Regions from separate parts of the Leifsonia naganoensis genome, predicted to be linked through region 2. Evidence: predicted binding sites of a transcription regulator. Region 2 holds the regulator's gene; the other holds the start of a gene.
What was found. Region 2 encodes HrcA, which represses chaperone genes, less so after heat shock. Its sites were predicted from a motif close to TTNGCACTCGNNNNNNNCGAGTGCNAA; they were not measured.
Positions count from the first base shown of each region.

Region 1 (7,076 bases), 930 kb from region 2:
GGGATCGCTCGAATGGAACTCGATCCAGCGCGATCCGACCATCGCGTCGACGGACGCGAACGACGTTCTCTCCACGGTTCCACTCCAGACGAGGGCGGGGACCTGGTCGCCCTTCACGGTCATCAGCTCGCTGCGCGCACTCGGATCCTGAGCGAGCACGGCGGCACGAAGCTGCTCGTACGCGGCCGCGGTGCCCGGGAGGACCGACAGGGCACCGAGGTACGTGCCGGTCCCGGTCCCGCTGTCGTCGGTCGGCTGGAACTGGCAGAGCGTCACCCCAGGCCCGAGAATGACGCCGTCGGCGATGCGGAAGGTCGGCTCGACCGCCAACGTCGTCACGCCGGGGAGGGCGAAGGCGGTTTGCAGCTCCGCGCGCAGGTCGGCGGCAGCGCAGTCGAGGGGTGCTCCGGCCTGCGGCGTCGGCGCCTTCGCGAGCGCCGCCGTGACCGGCGGCAGCATCCGCTGCACCGCGTCGTGGAAGCCGGCCTCGGTGAGCCCGGGCGCCGACGTGTCGAGGACGACGGACAGCCAGGCATCCGCCACGAGGACGTTGGTCAGGCAGGAGACCGTGGGAGCCAGCGCACAGTTTCCGCCGAGCGAGACCCCGCCGTCGTAGTCCGCTCCCGGCGTGGCGACGGTCGGATTCGCCTCGGAGAGCGTCTTCCAGGCGGCGGCCGCATGCGGGAGGACCTGCACGGTCAGCGTGCCCGTGCCGTGCTTCCAGCGGCAGGAGGAGCCGCCGACCGCCGGGAGCGCCAGCGGCCCGGCAGCAGCGACCGTCTGCGTGATCCCGGGAGGCGTCGCCACGGCGGAGGCGTCAGCGCCGAGGAGCACGCTGAGATCGGCGCTGCTGACGGTAGCCGGGCAGTCCAGTGCGAACGCGGCCGGGGTCGCGGTCGGCGTCGGCGTGACGGTCGACGCTCCCGGCACCGGGATGCCGAGCGCGGCGCAGCCGCTCAAAGCGACGCCGATCGCGGCCGCGAGGGCGAGGCTCAGGATCCGGTTCGAACGGAGCATGGGACGGCCTGTTCTACTTCACCCAGCTGCTCGCGAGGAGCGCCTGGGCCAGGGCCACCGTCGTGGCGGTGTCATCGGTGTTGTAGGTCACGATGTCGAGCCAGCGGCCGCCGTCCGCGACGTCGACGATCGTGCGCTCGGAGTCCTCACTGGGCTCGAAGAGGCCTGAGGCGTCGCCGCCGAGCGCGGAGACGTCGACGGGCCGGCTCTGCGGATGTTCGACCCCTGCACGATAGGCCGCGACAAGGCTCGACGGCGCGTCGTCGAGGATGGTGACCCAGGTCTCCCACCCCCTGTCACCGTCCGCCGCGTCGAAACGACAGGTGGTGAGGTAGCCGGCGCGGAAGAGCCCGGCGTCGAGCGTGAATTGCGCGTGGGCGGGGGCGAGCACACCCTCCTCGCCGAAGACGCTCTTCACGGCCGCCCGAAGCTCAGGAGCGTCGCACGAGCGCGGATGCGGCTGACGCACCGTCGGAGCGGGGAGTGCGCGATAGCGTGTGACGACGCCTTGGACGAAGTCGTGGAACGCCGACTCGGCGAGCTCCCCGTCCCCCTCCGCCTGCACGTGGAGCCACGCGCCGTCTACGAGCACATCGGTCATGCAGAGGCCCCCACTGACGCAGCGACCGCCCAGGGACACTCCACCGTCGTACGGGCTGCCCACGCTCGGCTGCTGCTCCTGCGCAAGCGAGTTCCACGCGCTCTCGAGACCCGGCGCGATCTGCAGCACGACGGTGCTCGCGATCGGCGCGTCGAACACCATGTCGGCCTGCCGTTCGCCCCAGCCGCAGACGGCACCATTCGCCGTCCGAGTGCTCCACGACGCGTCCCAGCCGATCCCCCCGGACTGCAGGTGCTCGATCTTCTGAGGCGCGCCCGAGCCTCCCACGAGCGCGATGATCTGTTCGGGATCGGCGAGGTCGGCGCACGCGGGAGCCGGCGTCGTCACCGCTACCGGCGTCGACGATGCGGTCGGCCGCGGTCCGCCCGTCGATGTCGGGCCGCCCTCAGCCGCGGGCGTGCACCCGGTCAGCGCGAGCAGCGCAGCGGCGGTGGCGATGATCGCCCAACGTGACGAACGCATGATTCCTCCCCGATCGTGCGCTCGCTGCGACCCCCGATGCGAGCGCATTCCCGATGCGGCATACGCCGCAACCCCCGTCGAGAAGACTATCCATCGGCAGGGGCCGTGCAGCCACGGCGCGCATAACGGTGCCGTATCGAAACGACGAGAGGGCGCCTCCCCGAAGGGAGACGCCCTCTGCGTCAGTGCGTGAGAAAACTCGACGCGGTGGGACTCAGAAGTCCATGCCGCCGGTCGGGTCGCCGACCGGAGCCGGGTTCTTCTCGGGCTTGTCGGCGACGACGGCCTCGGTGGTGAGGAAGAGGCCGGCGATCGACGCGGCGTTCTGCAGCGCCGAGCGGGTCACCTTCACCGGGTCGTTGATGCCCGAAGCGAGCATGTCGACGTACTCGCCGGTCGCGGCGTTCAGGCCGTGGCCGACCGGGAGGTTGCGGACCTTCTCGACGACGACGCCGGCCTCGAGGCCCGCGTTGATCGCGATCTGCTTCAGGGGCGCCTCGATGGCGACCTTGACGATGTTCGCACCGGTGGCCTCGTCACCGACGAGCTCCAGCTTCTCGAACGCGAGCTTGCCGGCCTGGATGAGGGCCACGCCACCACCGGCGACGATGCCCTCCTCGACGGCGGCCTTCGCGTTGCGGACGGCGTCCTCGATGCGGTGCTTGCGCTCCTTGAGCTCGACCTCGGTGGCCGCGCCCGCCTTGATGACGGCCACGCCGCCGGCGAGCTTCGCGAGGCGCTCCTGGAGCTTCTCGCGGTCGTAGTCGCTGTCGGTGGCGTCGATCTCGTTGCGGATCTGGGCCACACGGCCGGCGATCTGCTCCGGGTCGCCCGCACCCTCGACGATGGTGGTCTCGTCCTTGGTGATGACTACCTTGCGGGCCTGACCGAGCAGGTCGAGGGTGACGTTCTCGAGCTTGAGGCCGACCTCCTCGGAGATGACCTGGCCGCCGGTGAGGATCGCGATGTCCTGCAGCATGGCCTTGCGGCGGTCGCCGAAGCCCGGAGCCTTGACGGCGACGGACTTGAAGATGCCGCGGATCTTGTTGACGATCAGGGTCGCGAGAGCCTCGCCGTCGACGTCCTCAGCGATGATGAGGAGCTGCTTGTTGGCCTGGATGACCTTGTCGACGATCGGGAGCAGGTCCTTGATCGAGGAGATCTTCTGGTTGGCGATGAGGATGTACGGGTCCTCGAAGACCGCCTCCTGGCGGTCCTGGTCGGTGACGAAGTACTGCGACAGGTAGCCCTTGTCGAAGCGCATGCCCTCGGTCAGCTCGAGCTCGGTGCCGAAGGTGTTCGACTCCTCGACGGTGACGACGCCCTCCTTGCCGACCTTGTCGATCGCCTCGGCGATGATGTCGCCGATTGTGCTGTCACCGGCGGAGATGGACGCGGTGGCGGCGATCTCCTCCTTGGTCTCGACCTCCTTGGCGCTGGCGATGAGCTCCTCGGTGACGGCCTTGACGGCCTTCTCGATGCCGCGCTTCAGCGTGATGGGGTCGGCGCCGGCGGCCACGTTGCGGAGGCCCTCCTTGACGAGCGCCTGGGCGAGGACGGTCGCGGTGGTGGTTCCGTCACCGGCGACGTCGTCGGTCTTCTTGGCGACCTCCTTGACGAGCTCCGCACCGATCTTCTCGTACGGGTCGTCGAGCTCGATCTCCTTCGCGATGGAGACGCCGTCGTTCGTGATGGTGGGGGCGCCCCACTTCTTCTCGAGGACGACGTTGCGACCACGCGGGCCGAGGGTCACCTTGACCGTGTCGGCCAGGATGTTCAGGCCGCGCTCGAGGCCGCGACGCGCGTCCTCGTTGAAAGCAATGATCTTTGCCATGTGTTTCTCGTCCCTCCCGGACGTCTGCGAAAGATTCGGTCTATTAGCACTCGATCAGATGGAGTGCTAAAGCGATTCTGGCACTCGCTGCGGTCGAGTGCAAGACGAGGGAGGGAGGGGTCACCACGCTGTGACGGCGGGACGAGCGTGCGCGGGGCGTCGATGCCCCGCGCACAGGAGAGCGCCGCCCCGTCGGGGCGGCGCTCCTCTCGTCGAATCGCTGGGTTCTAGGCCAGGCGCACCGACTCGGCCTGGGGACCCTTGTTCCCCGAACCGACCTCGAACACGACCTGCTGGCCCTCCTCGAGGACCTTGTACCCGGACATGTCAATTGCGGAGTAATGAACGAAAACGTCCTGCCCCCCACCATCGACGGTGATGAATCCGTAGCCCTTTTCAGCGTTGAACCACTTCACGGTTCCGTTCGCCATGCATTACTCCCATTGCTGTGTCGCAAGCGCGGTCCAGCGCCGCGCGTTGGACCGATAATAATGCGTGCTATACGGGTGATTGCCAGCTTTTTTGTGAATCCGTTACCAAATCCGCCGAAAGTTAAACACGCCGGAAACAAAGGGATCCGGGGTCGTCCCCGAGCGCGGGGAGTCCCGCGGGACGTCAGCCGGTGTAGTCGGAGCCGACGACGACCGTGATGTCGGCGCCCGTGTCTGCGAAGTCCTGAGTGTTCTGGATGGTCGCCCCGGGCAGCGACTGCGCGACGCCGAGGGCGGCCGCCTCCTTCGCGGGGTCGGAGTAGTACACGACGGTCGTGGTCAGGTCCGTCATGTCGGCGTTGGCCACGGCGCCGACCTTCCAGCCCGCCGCCGTGAGCACATCGCCGACCTTGCCGCCGAGCCCGGCGGTCGCGGTGCCGTTGAGCACGTTGACGGAGAGGCTGGGGTCGACGGTGGGGACGATGGTGGGCGTGGGAGTCGGCGTCGGGGTGGGCGTGGCCGAGCCCGACGGGGTGGACCCGTTGAAGGAGATGGCGCCGTTGACGAGCGAGAGCCCGAAGATCCCGGCGCCCACGAGCACGACGGTCGCCAGGGCCGCCCAGCCGAACGCGATCCAGCCGCGGCCTCGGGGGCGAGGGGCACGGTGCGCGCCGACGCGCTGGATGTCGCCCGGGATCTCGTCGAACCGGTCGCGGGGGAACTTCTCTGCCATCTTGGGGTGGTTTCCTCGGGGGTCAGTCGTCGGACGGGAGCGCCCTGGTCCGGCGGGCGGCCTGCCGCGTCTCGCGGAGCCGGAGCAGCCGCTTGACGAGCATCGGGTCGTGCTTCAGAGCAGCCGGGCGGTCGATCAGGGCTCCGAGGAGCTGATAGTACCGTGCGGCGGACAGACCGAACTCCTCGCGGATGGCCTGCTCCTTGGCGCCGGCGTGCCGCCACCATTGGCGCTCGAAGGCGAGGATCGCGGCGTCCCGCTCGCTCAGACCGGACCGCTGGGGCTCGGCCCCGTGGTGCTCTGCAGCCTCGGCCACGCGCGTGCCGCCTTCCCTCGAACCGCCGCCTTCCGTTGAACGCTCGCCGCTCATCCTAGGCGGGAGGTCCTGTGTGTTGGCCGTTTGGCCCCGGCACGTCGCCGTCTGAAACAGGGAACAGGACGCCCCTCCTGCCCGTTTAGGGTGTAGTCAGACCACCCAACCGCATGGAGGCACCCCCGATGGATTACCAGGTCGAGAAGACCGACGACCAGTGGCGCGAGGAGCTCAGCGATGAGCAGTACGCGGTGCTGCGCGAAGCCGGCACCGAGCGGCCGTGGACCGGAGAGCTGCTCGACGAGGGACGCGCCGGCCTCTACACCTGTGCGGCGTGCAACGCGGAGCTGTTCAAGTCGGGCACCAAGTTCGACAGCGGCTGCGGCTGGCCGAGCTTCTACGAGTCGGTGCGCCCGGAGGCCGTGCAGCTGCTCGAGGACGACAGCCTCGGGGTCGTCCGCACCGAGGTCCGCTGCGCCAACTGCGGCTCGCACCTCGGCCACGTGTTCCCCGACGGCTTCGGCACCCCCACCGGCGACCGCTACTGCATGAACTCGATCTCGCTCAACTTCACCCCGGACGCCGGATGAGCGACCTCGCCGCCCGCGTCGGCGCGCGGCGGTCGTACTCCCGGGTGACGGAGGCCGCTCCGACGCATGAGGAGCTGCTGACGCTCGTCGCCGCGGCGGGCCGCGTCGCCGACCACAGCGCACTGCACCCCTGGCGCGTGATCGAGCTGCGCGGTGACGCCCGCCTGCGTCTGGGCCGGGCGTTCGCGAAGGATGCGAAGGCCCGCGGCTCCGAGGCCGAGAAGATCTCGACGAAGCCGCTGCGCGCTCCGCTCCTGCTGGCGATCGTCGCCGACCGCAAGAAGAGCAGCAAGGTTCCCGGCTGGGAGCAGGACGCGGTCGCGTCCGGCGTCGCGCACATCCTGAGCCTGCTGCTGCACGATGCGGGCTGGGGTGTCATCTGGCGCACCGGTCACCAGACGCGTGCGAAGGCCGTCCATCAGATGCACGGCCTGAAGAAGAACGAGCGGCTGCTCGGCTGGCTCTACGTGGGTGGCATCCCCGCGGGGAGCAAGGAGGGGCACCGCAAGCCGCTGGCCGCGGAGCGCTTCCTCAGCGTGCTCGACTGAGCGCGCCCCAGCGCACGCTGGCGACGCCGACCGCCACGATGGCGAGCAGTGTTCCGCCGATCGTCGAGAACGCGACGGGCGCGCTGGAGGTCGGCGCGAGCAGATCGAGCAGCAGCGCCGTCAGGAGCTGGCCGGCCACGGTCGCGAGGCCGAGCAGCAGCACGCCGGTCACCCGCACGAGCAGCGCGGCACCCGCGATGAAGACGCAGCCGATCGCGCCGCCGAGGTAGAGCCACGGCTCCGTCGGCAGCGGCTTCGGGAGGCCGGCGAGCGCCCAGTGGACCAGCATCAGGACGACGAGCACCGTGGTGCCGACGAGGAAGTTGATGAAGGTAGCGGTGAGCGCGCTCTCGGCGACGACGCGCACCTGACCGTTGACGGCCTGCTGCCAGCCCATCCCGAGGCCCGCGATGAGCGGGAGGAGCATCATCCACACCGGGACGCTGCCGCCGAACTGCGCCGAGACCGCCCAGGTGACCGCGAGGAGCGCGATGACCGCGCCGGCGACGCGGGCGGGGGTGAGCGG
Region 1 covers NZ_JACCHJ010000001.1:2,961,021-2,968,096, reverse strand. The annotation lists gene HNR14_RS14360 (hypothetical protein) at 1-1,017, opposite strand, end outside; gene HNR14_RS14355 (hypothetical protein) at 1,031-2,101, opposite strand; gene groL (chaperonin GroEL) at 2,316-3,935, opposite strand; gene HNR14_RS14345 (cold-shock protein) at 4,163-4,366, opposite strand; gene HNR14_RS14340 (LytR C-terminal domain-containing protein) at 4,551-5,099, opposite strand; gene HNR14_RS14335 (DUF3263 domain-containing protein) at 5,122-5,469, opposite strand; gene msrB (peptide-methionine (R)-S-oxide reductase MsrB) at 5,598-6,002, shown strand; gene HNR14_RS14325 (nitroreductase family protein) at 5,999-6,550, shown strand; gene HNR14_RS14320 (DMT family transporter) at 6,534-7,076, opposite strand, start outside.
Region 1: the regulator HrcA is predicted to act here: its motif matches at 3,979-4,005, upstream of groL (chaperonin GroEL).

Region 2 (7,076 bases):
CTCCGCGGTGTGAGCCAGTCCGACTACGCGGGCCATGCGGTCGCCGAGGTCGGCTTCGCCGCCCGCGCACTGGCGGCGAGCGGACTGCCGCAGCGACCCGTGTCGACCGTGTTCCTGGGCGGCGGCACGCCGACGCTCCTGCCGCCGTCGGATCTCGGAGCGATGCTCGGCGCCGTCCGCGACGCGTGGGGACTCGCACCGGGGGCCGAGGTCACGACCGAGGCGAACCCGGACTCGGTGGATGCGGACGACCTGCGCCGCCTCGCCGACGCCGGATTCACGCGGGTGTCGTTCGGGATGCAGTCCGCTGTCCCGCACGTCCTCGCGACGCTGGAGCGGACCCACGACCCCGAGCGCATCCCGCTCGTCGTCGAATGGGCGCGGGAGGCCGGCCTCCAGGTGAGCCTCGACCTGATCTACGGCACGCCGGGGGAGTCGCTCTCCGATTGGGGGCGGAGCCTGGACACGGCACTCGCCTGCGCGCCCGACCACCTCTCGGCGTACTCGCTCATCGTCGAGGCGGGCACCAAGCTCGCCCGCCAGATCAAGAGCGGACAGGTCCCGGAGCCCGACGAGGACCTCCAGGCCGACATGTACGAGCTGGCCGACGCGCGGCTCGCCGCGGCCGGCTACGACTGGTACGAGGTCAGCAACTGGTCTCGCGACGGCGACCACCGCTCGCGGCACAACCTCTCGTACTGGCTCGGCCACGACTGGTGGGGCATCGGTCCGGGCGCGCACAGCCACGTCGGCGGTGTGCGGTGGTGGAACGTCAAGCATCCCGCCGCTTACGCCCAGCGCGTGCTCGCGGGGGAGTCGCCCGCCGCCGGCCGGGAGACGCTCGACGCCGAGACGCGGCGGGTGGAGCGGGTGCTGCTGCTCACGCGCATCCGCGAGGGCATCCGCACCGCCGAGCTGTCGGCGGAGGGCCGCCGCGAGATCGCGGGGCTCATCGCCGACGGCCTCATCGACGGAAAAGCCGCCCTCGCCGGGTCGGTGACGCTGACCCTGCGAGGACGGCTTCTGGCGGACGCCGTCGTGCGACGGCTGCTCGCCGAGGTGTGATCGGGAGCGTCAGCTCACGAACTTGATGGCGATCGGGTACGTGTAGTACTCGCCGCGGTTCGCCTTGAGCGCGGCGATGATGCTGAAGACGATGTTCACGACCCAGACGGCCAGCAGGATGAAGATCCCGACGACGACGAAGCTCGTGATCCAGCCGACCACGGTGCCGATGAACAGGGTGATCTGGAAGTTCAGCGCCGTGGCGGTGTGGGAGCGCACGAACGGGCCGCGCTCCTTGAGCACGAGGTACCCGATGAGCGCCGGGAGCCATCCGAAGAGGATCCCGCCGACGTGGACGAGCGTCGCCCACAGCTTCTCGTCGGAGGGGCTCAACTGCTGAGAGGCGCCTCCGTACGGCTGCTGAGGCGGCGGTGGGGGCGTTGCGGACATGGAGTCTCCTTGCAAAGAGCCCGGGAGCGTCCCGGGCTGATCGGCGGACGATTACCCACACAGCCTAGGGCCGGAGGCCCGAGTCTGAGAAGAAGCCGAGAGCTTTTCAGCCCGAAGCGGCGCGCTACTTGATGAAGCGGAAGTTCACCGGGTAACGGTACGAGCCTCCTCCGTTGACCTTGACGAAGCCGAGGATCGAGAACACCAGGTTCACGATGTAGAGCGCCCACGGCACGAGCAGGCCGAAGAGCAGGTAGCCGATGCCGACGGTGAAGCCGCCGATGATGATGCCGATGATCTGGGAGGCCACCCACGCGATGATCCAGGTGATCTGCCAGTTGAGCGCCTCCTTGCCCTCCACGTTCGTCTTCTCGCCGCGGTCCTTGAAGACCAGCCAGATGATGAGGGAGGGGAGGATCCAGAGGATGCCGCCGAGGTGCGCGAACGACGCCCACTGCTTGTCCTGCTCGGCGGTGAGCGGGGCGGCGGGAGCGGCGTACGGCTGCTGGGGAGCGGCGCCGTACGGCTGCTGCGGCGGCACGTTGCCGTAGGGCTGCTGCGGAGGAACGCCGTTGTTCGGGTCCACGGGCTGGTTCGGGTCGGACATGCGTGTTGCCCTTTCGTGATCGGATGCGACGGAGTCGACCCGGTGCGCATAAGGTACCGCCGCGCGCGCTCGCGGACAATAACTCGTGTCGGCCGTTCGCGCGATATGATTAGCACTCAAGAACGCTGAGTGCTAAGTGAATTCGGTCGACGGGAGGGTGTCATGGTCTCCGAGCGCAGTCTCGAAGTCCTGCGGGTGATCGTCCAGGACTACGTCGCCTCCCGCGAGCCGGTGGGCTCGAAGAGCATCGTCGAGCGGCACTCGTTCGGCGTCTCGGCCGCGACGATCCGCAACGACATGGCCCTCCTCGAGGAGGAGGAGCTGATCGCGGCCCCCCACACCTCGTCCGGGCGCGTGCCGACCGACAAGGGCTACCGGCTGTTCGTCGACCACCTCTCCGAGATGCGGCCGCTCACCACGGCGCAGCGCACGGCGATCGAGGCGTTCCTCGGCGAGTCGATCGATCTGGATGACGTGCTCGCGCGCACCGTCCGCCTGCTCTCGCAGCTGACCAACCAGGTCGCGCTCGTGCAGTACCCGTCGGTGTCTCGCTCGCGCATCCGGCACATCGAGCTGGTGTCGCTCGCGCCGCACCGTCTCCTGAGCGTGCTGATCACGGACTCAGGCGCCGTCGAGCAGCGCGTCATCGAGTTGAACGCCGCGCTGACGGACCAGGAGATCGCCGAGATCCGCGGCGCGATCAACGGGGCCGCGGCCGGGCTCTCCCTGCCCGACGCGACCGCCCGGCTGCGCCAGCTGCCGGACGCACTCACCGAGCGCACCCGCGAGCTGGTCTCGCCGGTCGCGAGCGCCTTGCTCGACCAGATCGCGGCGAACCGGCAAGAGCGTCTCGTCATGGCCGGGGCCGCCAACCTCGTCCGCACCGAGACCGACTTCCCCGGCACGATCACCCCGGTGCTCGAGGCGATCGAGGAGCAGGTGGTGCTGCTGCGCCTGTTCGACGAGATGGCGCACGACCAGCACGGCGTGGCCGTCAGCATCGGCCGTGAGAACGCCGTCCTCGGGCTGAGCGAGGCGTCGATCCTGTCCAGCGGCTACAGCGCCGCCGGCTCCGACGTGGCCCGCATCGGGCTCCTCGGCCCCCTCCGCATGGATTACTCGGGCAACATGGCCGCCGTCCGCGCGGTCGCCCGCTACCTCTCTCGCCTCCTCGGCGACTAGAACACGACAAACGAGAAGGAACAGCCTTACGTGGCCGACCACTACGAAGTACTGGGCGTTGAGCGCAACGCCACCCCCGACGAGATCAAGAAGGCGTACCGCCGGCTCGCGCGCGAGCTGCACCCGGACGTGAACCCCAGCTCCGAGGCCCAGGAGCGGTTCAAGCTCGTCACGCACGCCTACGACGTGCTCAGCGACCCGAAGCAGCGCCAGCAGTACGACCTCGGCGGCCCGACGGGCTTCGGCGGAGGCGGGGGCGGCCAGGGCGACTTCGCCGGCTTCGGCGACATCTTCGAGACGTTCTTCGGGGGAGGAGGGGGAGCCTCCCGCGGCCCCCGCTCCCGGCGCGAGCGCGGGCAGGACGCCCTGCTGCGCGTGGAGATCGACCTCGACGAGGTCGTCTTCGGCACCCACCGCGACCTCGAGGTGGACACCGCCGTCGTCTGCGAGACCTGCAACGGCTCCTGCTGCCAGCCCGGCACCGCGCCGGTCACCTGCGACATCTGCCACGGCACCGGCAGCATCCAGCGCTCCGTGCGCTCCCTGCTCGGCAACGTGATGACGTCGAGCCCGTGCGGCAGCTGCCGCGGCTACGGCACCGTCATCGCCACCCCGTGCGTCACCTGCCAGGGCCAGGGCCGGGTGCGCGCCCGTCGCACCGTTCCGGTGGACATCCCCGCCGGCGTCGACACCGGCCTGCGTCTGCAGATGCCGGGCAGCGGCGAGGCCGGCCCCGCGGGCGGCCCGAACGGCGACCTCTACCTCGAGATCAAGGTCAAGCACCACGACGTCTTCAGTCGCGATGGCGACGACCTCCTCTGCACCCTCGAGGTGTCGATGGTGGATGCGATCCTCGGCACGACCGCCTCGGTGAAGGCGCTCGACGGCGACATCCGGCTCGAGCTGAAGGCCGGGACGCAGAGCGCGGACATCGTGACGGTCAAAGACCGCGGCATCACGCACCTGCGCGGCAGCGGCCGCGGCGATCTGAAGGTCGGCATCCAGGTGGTCACGCCGACGAAGCTCGACCACAAGGAGAAGGAGCTCATCAAGAAGTTCGCGGCGACGCACCACTCGGTGGAGCCGTCGCTCGCACGCTTCCAGCAGGGGCTCTTCGCCAAGCTCCGCGACCGGTTCCTGAACTTCTGACCCGATGAGCTCGCTCTATCTGCGGGAGGACCTCGAGGCGGCCGAGGTCGGCGCGCGGTTGACCCTGACCGGCCCCGAGGCCAAGCACGCGGCGACCGTGAACCGGACGCGCCCGGGGCAGACGGTGTCGATCGGCAACGGCCGCGGCCTGGTCGCGTCGGGCGACGTCGTCGTCGCGACGGGCGCTGAGCTCACGATCGAGGTCGCTTCGGTCCGGCAGGAGGAGCCGCCCGCCCCGCGCATCACGCTGGTCCAGGCGCTGGCCAAGGGCGACCGCGACGAGCTCGCGATCCAGGCGGCGACGGAACTCGGCGTCGACCGTGTCGTCCCCTGGTCCGCGTCGCGATCCGTCTCCCGTTGGGAAGGCGCGAAGGTCGCGAAGGGCCGTGACCGCTGGTCGACGATCGTGCGGGAGGCGGCCAAGCAGTCGATCCGCGCGTGGGTGCCCGAGGTGGGGGAGCTGGCCACGACGGCGCAGGTCGCCGATCTCGCCGACGGCGCGGACGTGCTGGTGCTGGAGCCGACGGGGGACTCGGCGTTGACGGCCTTCACCCCCGGCGAGCGCGAGCTCGTGCTCGTCGTGGGCCCCGAGGGCGGCATCGCCCCGGGCGAGCTGGAGGTGCTCCGCGCCGCGGGCGCCCGCATCGTGCGCCTCGGCGACACGGTGCTCCGCACCTCCACGGCCGGCCCCGCGGCCCTCGCCGTGCTGAACGCCTCGCTCGGTCGCTGGTAGACCCCTCAGGGCGGGCGAATAGGATGGACTCCATGGAAAGCGCACAGCCCTCGATCTTCTCGCGCATCGTCGCGGGCGAGATCCCGGCCGACATCGTCTACGACGGCGAGCGCATCATCGCGTTCCGCGACATCGCGCCCAAGGCGCCGGTGCACCTCCTCGTCGTCCCCAAGACCGAGCAGTACCGCGACGTGACGGAGCTCGCCGCCGGCGACCCCGCGCTCCTCGCCGAGATCGTGTCCGTCGCGAAGCGCCTCGCCGCCGAGGCGGGAGGCGACTTCCGATTGGTCTTCAACACCGGTGCGGGCGCGGGACAGACCGTGTTCCACGTGCACGCCCACGTACTGAGCGCCGGCCCCGGCGGGTCGCTCGAGGAAGGAAGCCTTGCCGACTAGCGAACCGATGCCCGAGGCGGGCGCCGCGTCGAACGGGGCCGCCGAGGCGCGTCTGCACGTCGACGGCGTCCAGATGGTCCGTCTGCTCGGGCCGCAAGACCGGCTCCTGACCACGCTGGAGCGGCAGTACCCGCTCGTCAGCGTGCACGTGCGCGGCAACGAGATCACCTTGAGCGGCGACGCGACGCAGGTGGAGGCCGCCCGGCGGCTGCTGGAGGAGCTGCTGCAGCTCGTCCGCAACGGGCAGGACATCAGCCCGGCCGAGGTCACCACGTCGGCCAAGATCCTCGACAACGACAACGCCACGAGTCTCGCGGACGTGCTGGGCCAGGCGATCCTGACCACGCGCGGCAAGACCATCCGGCCCAAGACGCTCGGGCAGAAGAAGTACGTCGACGCGATCGACGAGAGCACCATCGTGTTCGGCATCGGCCCGGCCGGAACGGGCAAGACGTACCTCGCGATGGCGAAGGCGGTGCAGGCCCTCCAGCGCAAGGAGGTCAACCGCATCATCCTGACGCGTCCGGCCGTCGAGGCCGGGGAGCGCCTCGGCTACCTGCCCGGCACGCTCACGGACAAGATCGACCCCTACCTCCGCCCCCTGTACGACGCGCTCAACGAGATGATGGATCCGGAGCTCGTGCCCAAGCTGCTCGCGGCCGGCACGATCGAGGTCGCCCCGCTCGCCTACATGCGCGGCCGGACCCTGAACGACTCGTTCATCATCCTCGACGAGGCGCAGAACACGACGCCCGAGCAGATGAAGATGTTCCTCACCCGGCTGGGCTTCGGCTCGCAGATGGTTGTAACGGGCGACATCACGCAGATCGACCTCCCGAACGCGGCGAGCGGTCTGCGGCTCGTGACGCGCGTGCTCAAGGGCGTCGACGACATCCACTTCGCGCAGCTGACCAGCGAGGACGTCGTGCGCCACACCCTGGTCGGCCGAATCGTCGACGCGTACACCGAGTACGACGCCAAGCAGCAGGCGCGTCTGTACGAGCGCGAGAAGGCCGCCGAGTTCGCCAACCGCGCCGAGCGCCGCGGTGCGGCGCGCGACCACCTCCCGAAGCGACGATAGGGCCGCCATGAGCATCGAGATCAACAACGAGTCCGCGATCGAGGTGGACGAGGCCGCGCTCCAGCGCCTCGCCGCGTACGCGTTCGACATCATGCACGTCCACCCCGACGCCGAGCTCGCGATCGTGCTCGTCGACGAGGCCGCGATGGAGCAGCTGCACGTGCAGTGGATGGACGAGCCCGGCCCCACCGACGTCCTCAGCTTCCCGATGGACGAGCTGCGTCCCGGCACCGAGGAGGAGCCGTCGCCCGCCGGGCTGCTCGGCGACGTCGTGCTCTGCCCGCAGGTGGCGCAGGTGCAGGCCGAGACGGCCGGGCACACCCTGATGGACGAGCTGCTCCTGCTGACGACCCACGGCATCCTGCACCTGCTGGGCTTCGACCACGCGGAGCCGGCCGAGGAGCGCGAGATGTTCGGGATCCAGCGCGACATCCTGGTGGGCTTCGCCCGCTACGACCGACAGCGCTAGGAGGC
Region 2 covers NZ_JACCHJ010000001.1:3,892,205-3,899,280, reverse strand. The annotation lists gene hemW (radical SAM family heme chaperone HemW) at 1-1,065, shown strand, start outside; gene HNR14_RS18770 (DUF4870 domain-containing protein) at 1,075-1,455, opposite strand; gene HNR14_RS18765 (DUF4870 domain-containing protein) at 1,580-2,062, opposite strand; gene hrcA (heat-inducible transcriptional repressor HrcA) at 2,225-3,244, shown strand; gene dnaJ (molecular chaperone DnaJ) at 3,275-4,393, shown strand; gene HNR14_RS18750 (16S rRNA (uracil(1498)-N(3))-methyltransferase) at 4,398-5,126, shown strand; gene HNR14_RS18745 (histidine triad nucleotide-binding protein) at 5,159-5,521, shown strand; gene HNR14_RS18740 (PhoH family protein) at 5,529-6,602, shown strand; gene ybeY (rRNA maturation RNase YbeY) at 6,610-7,071, shown strand.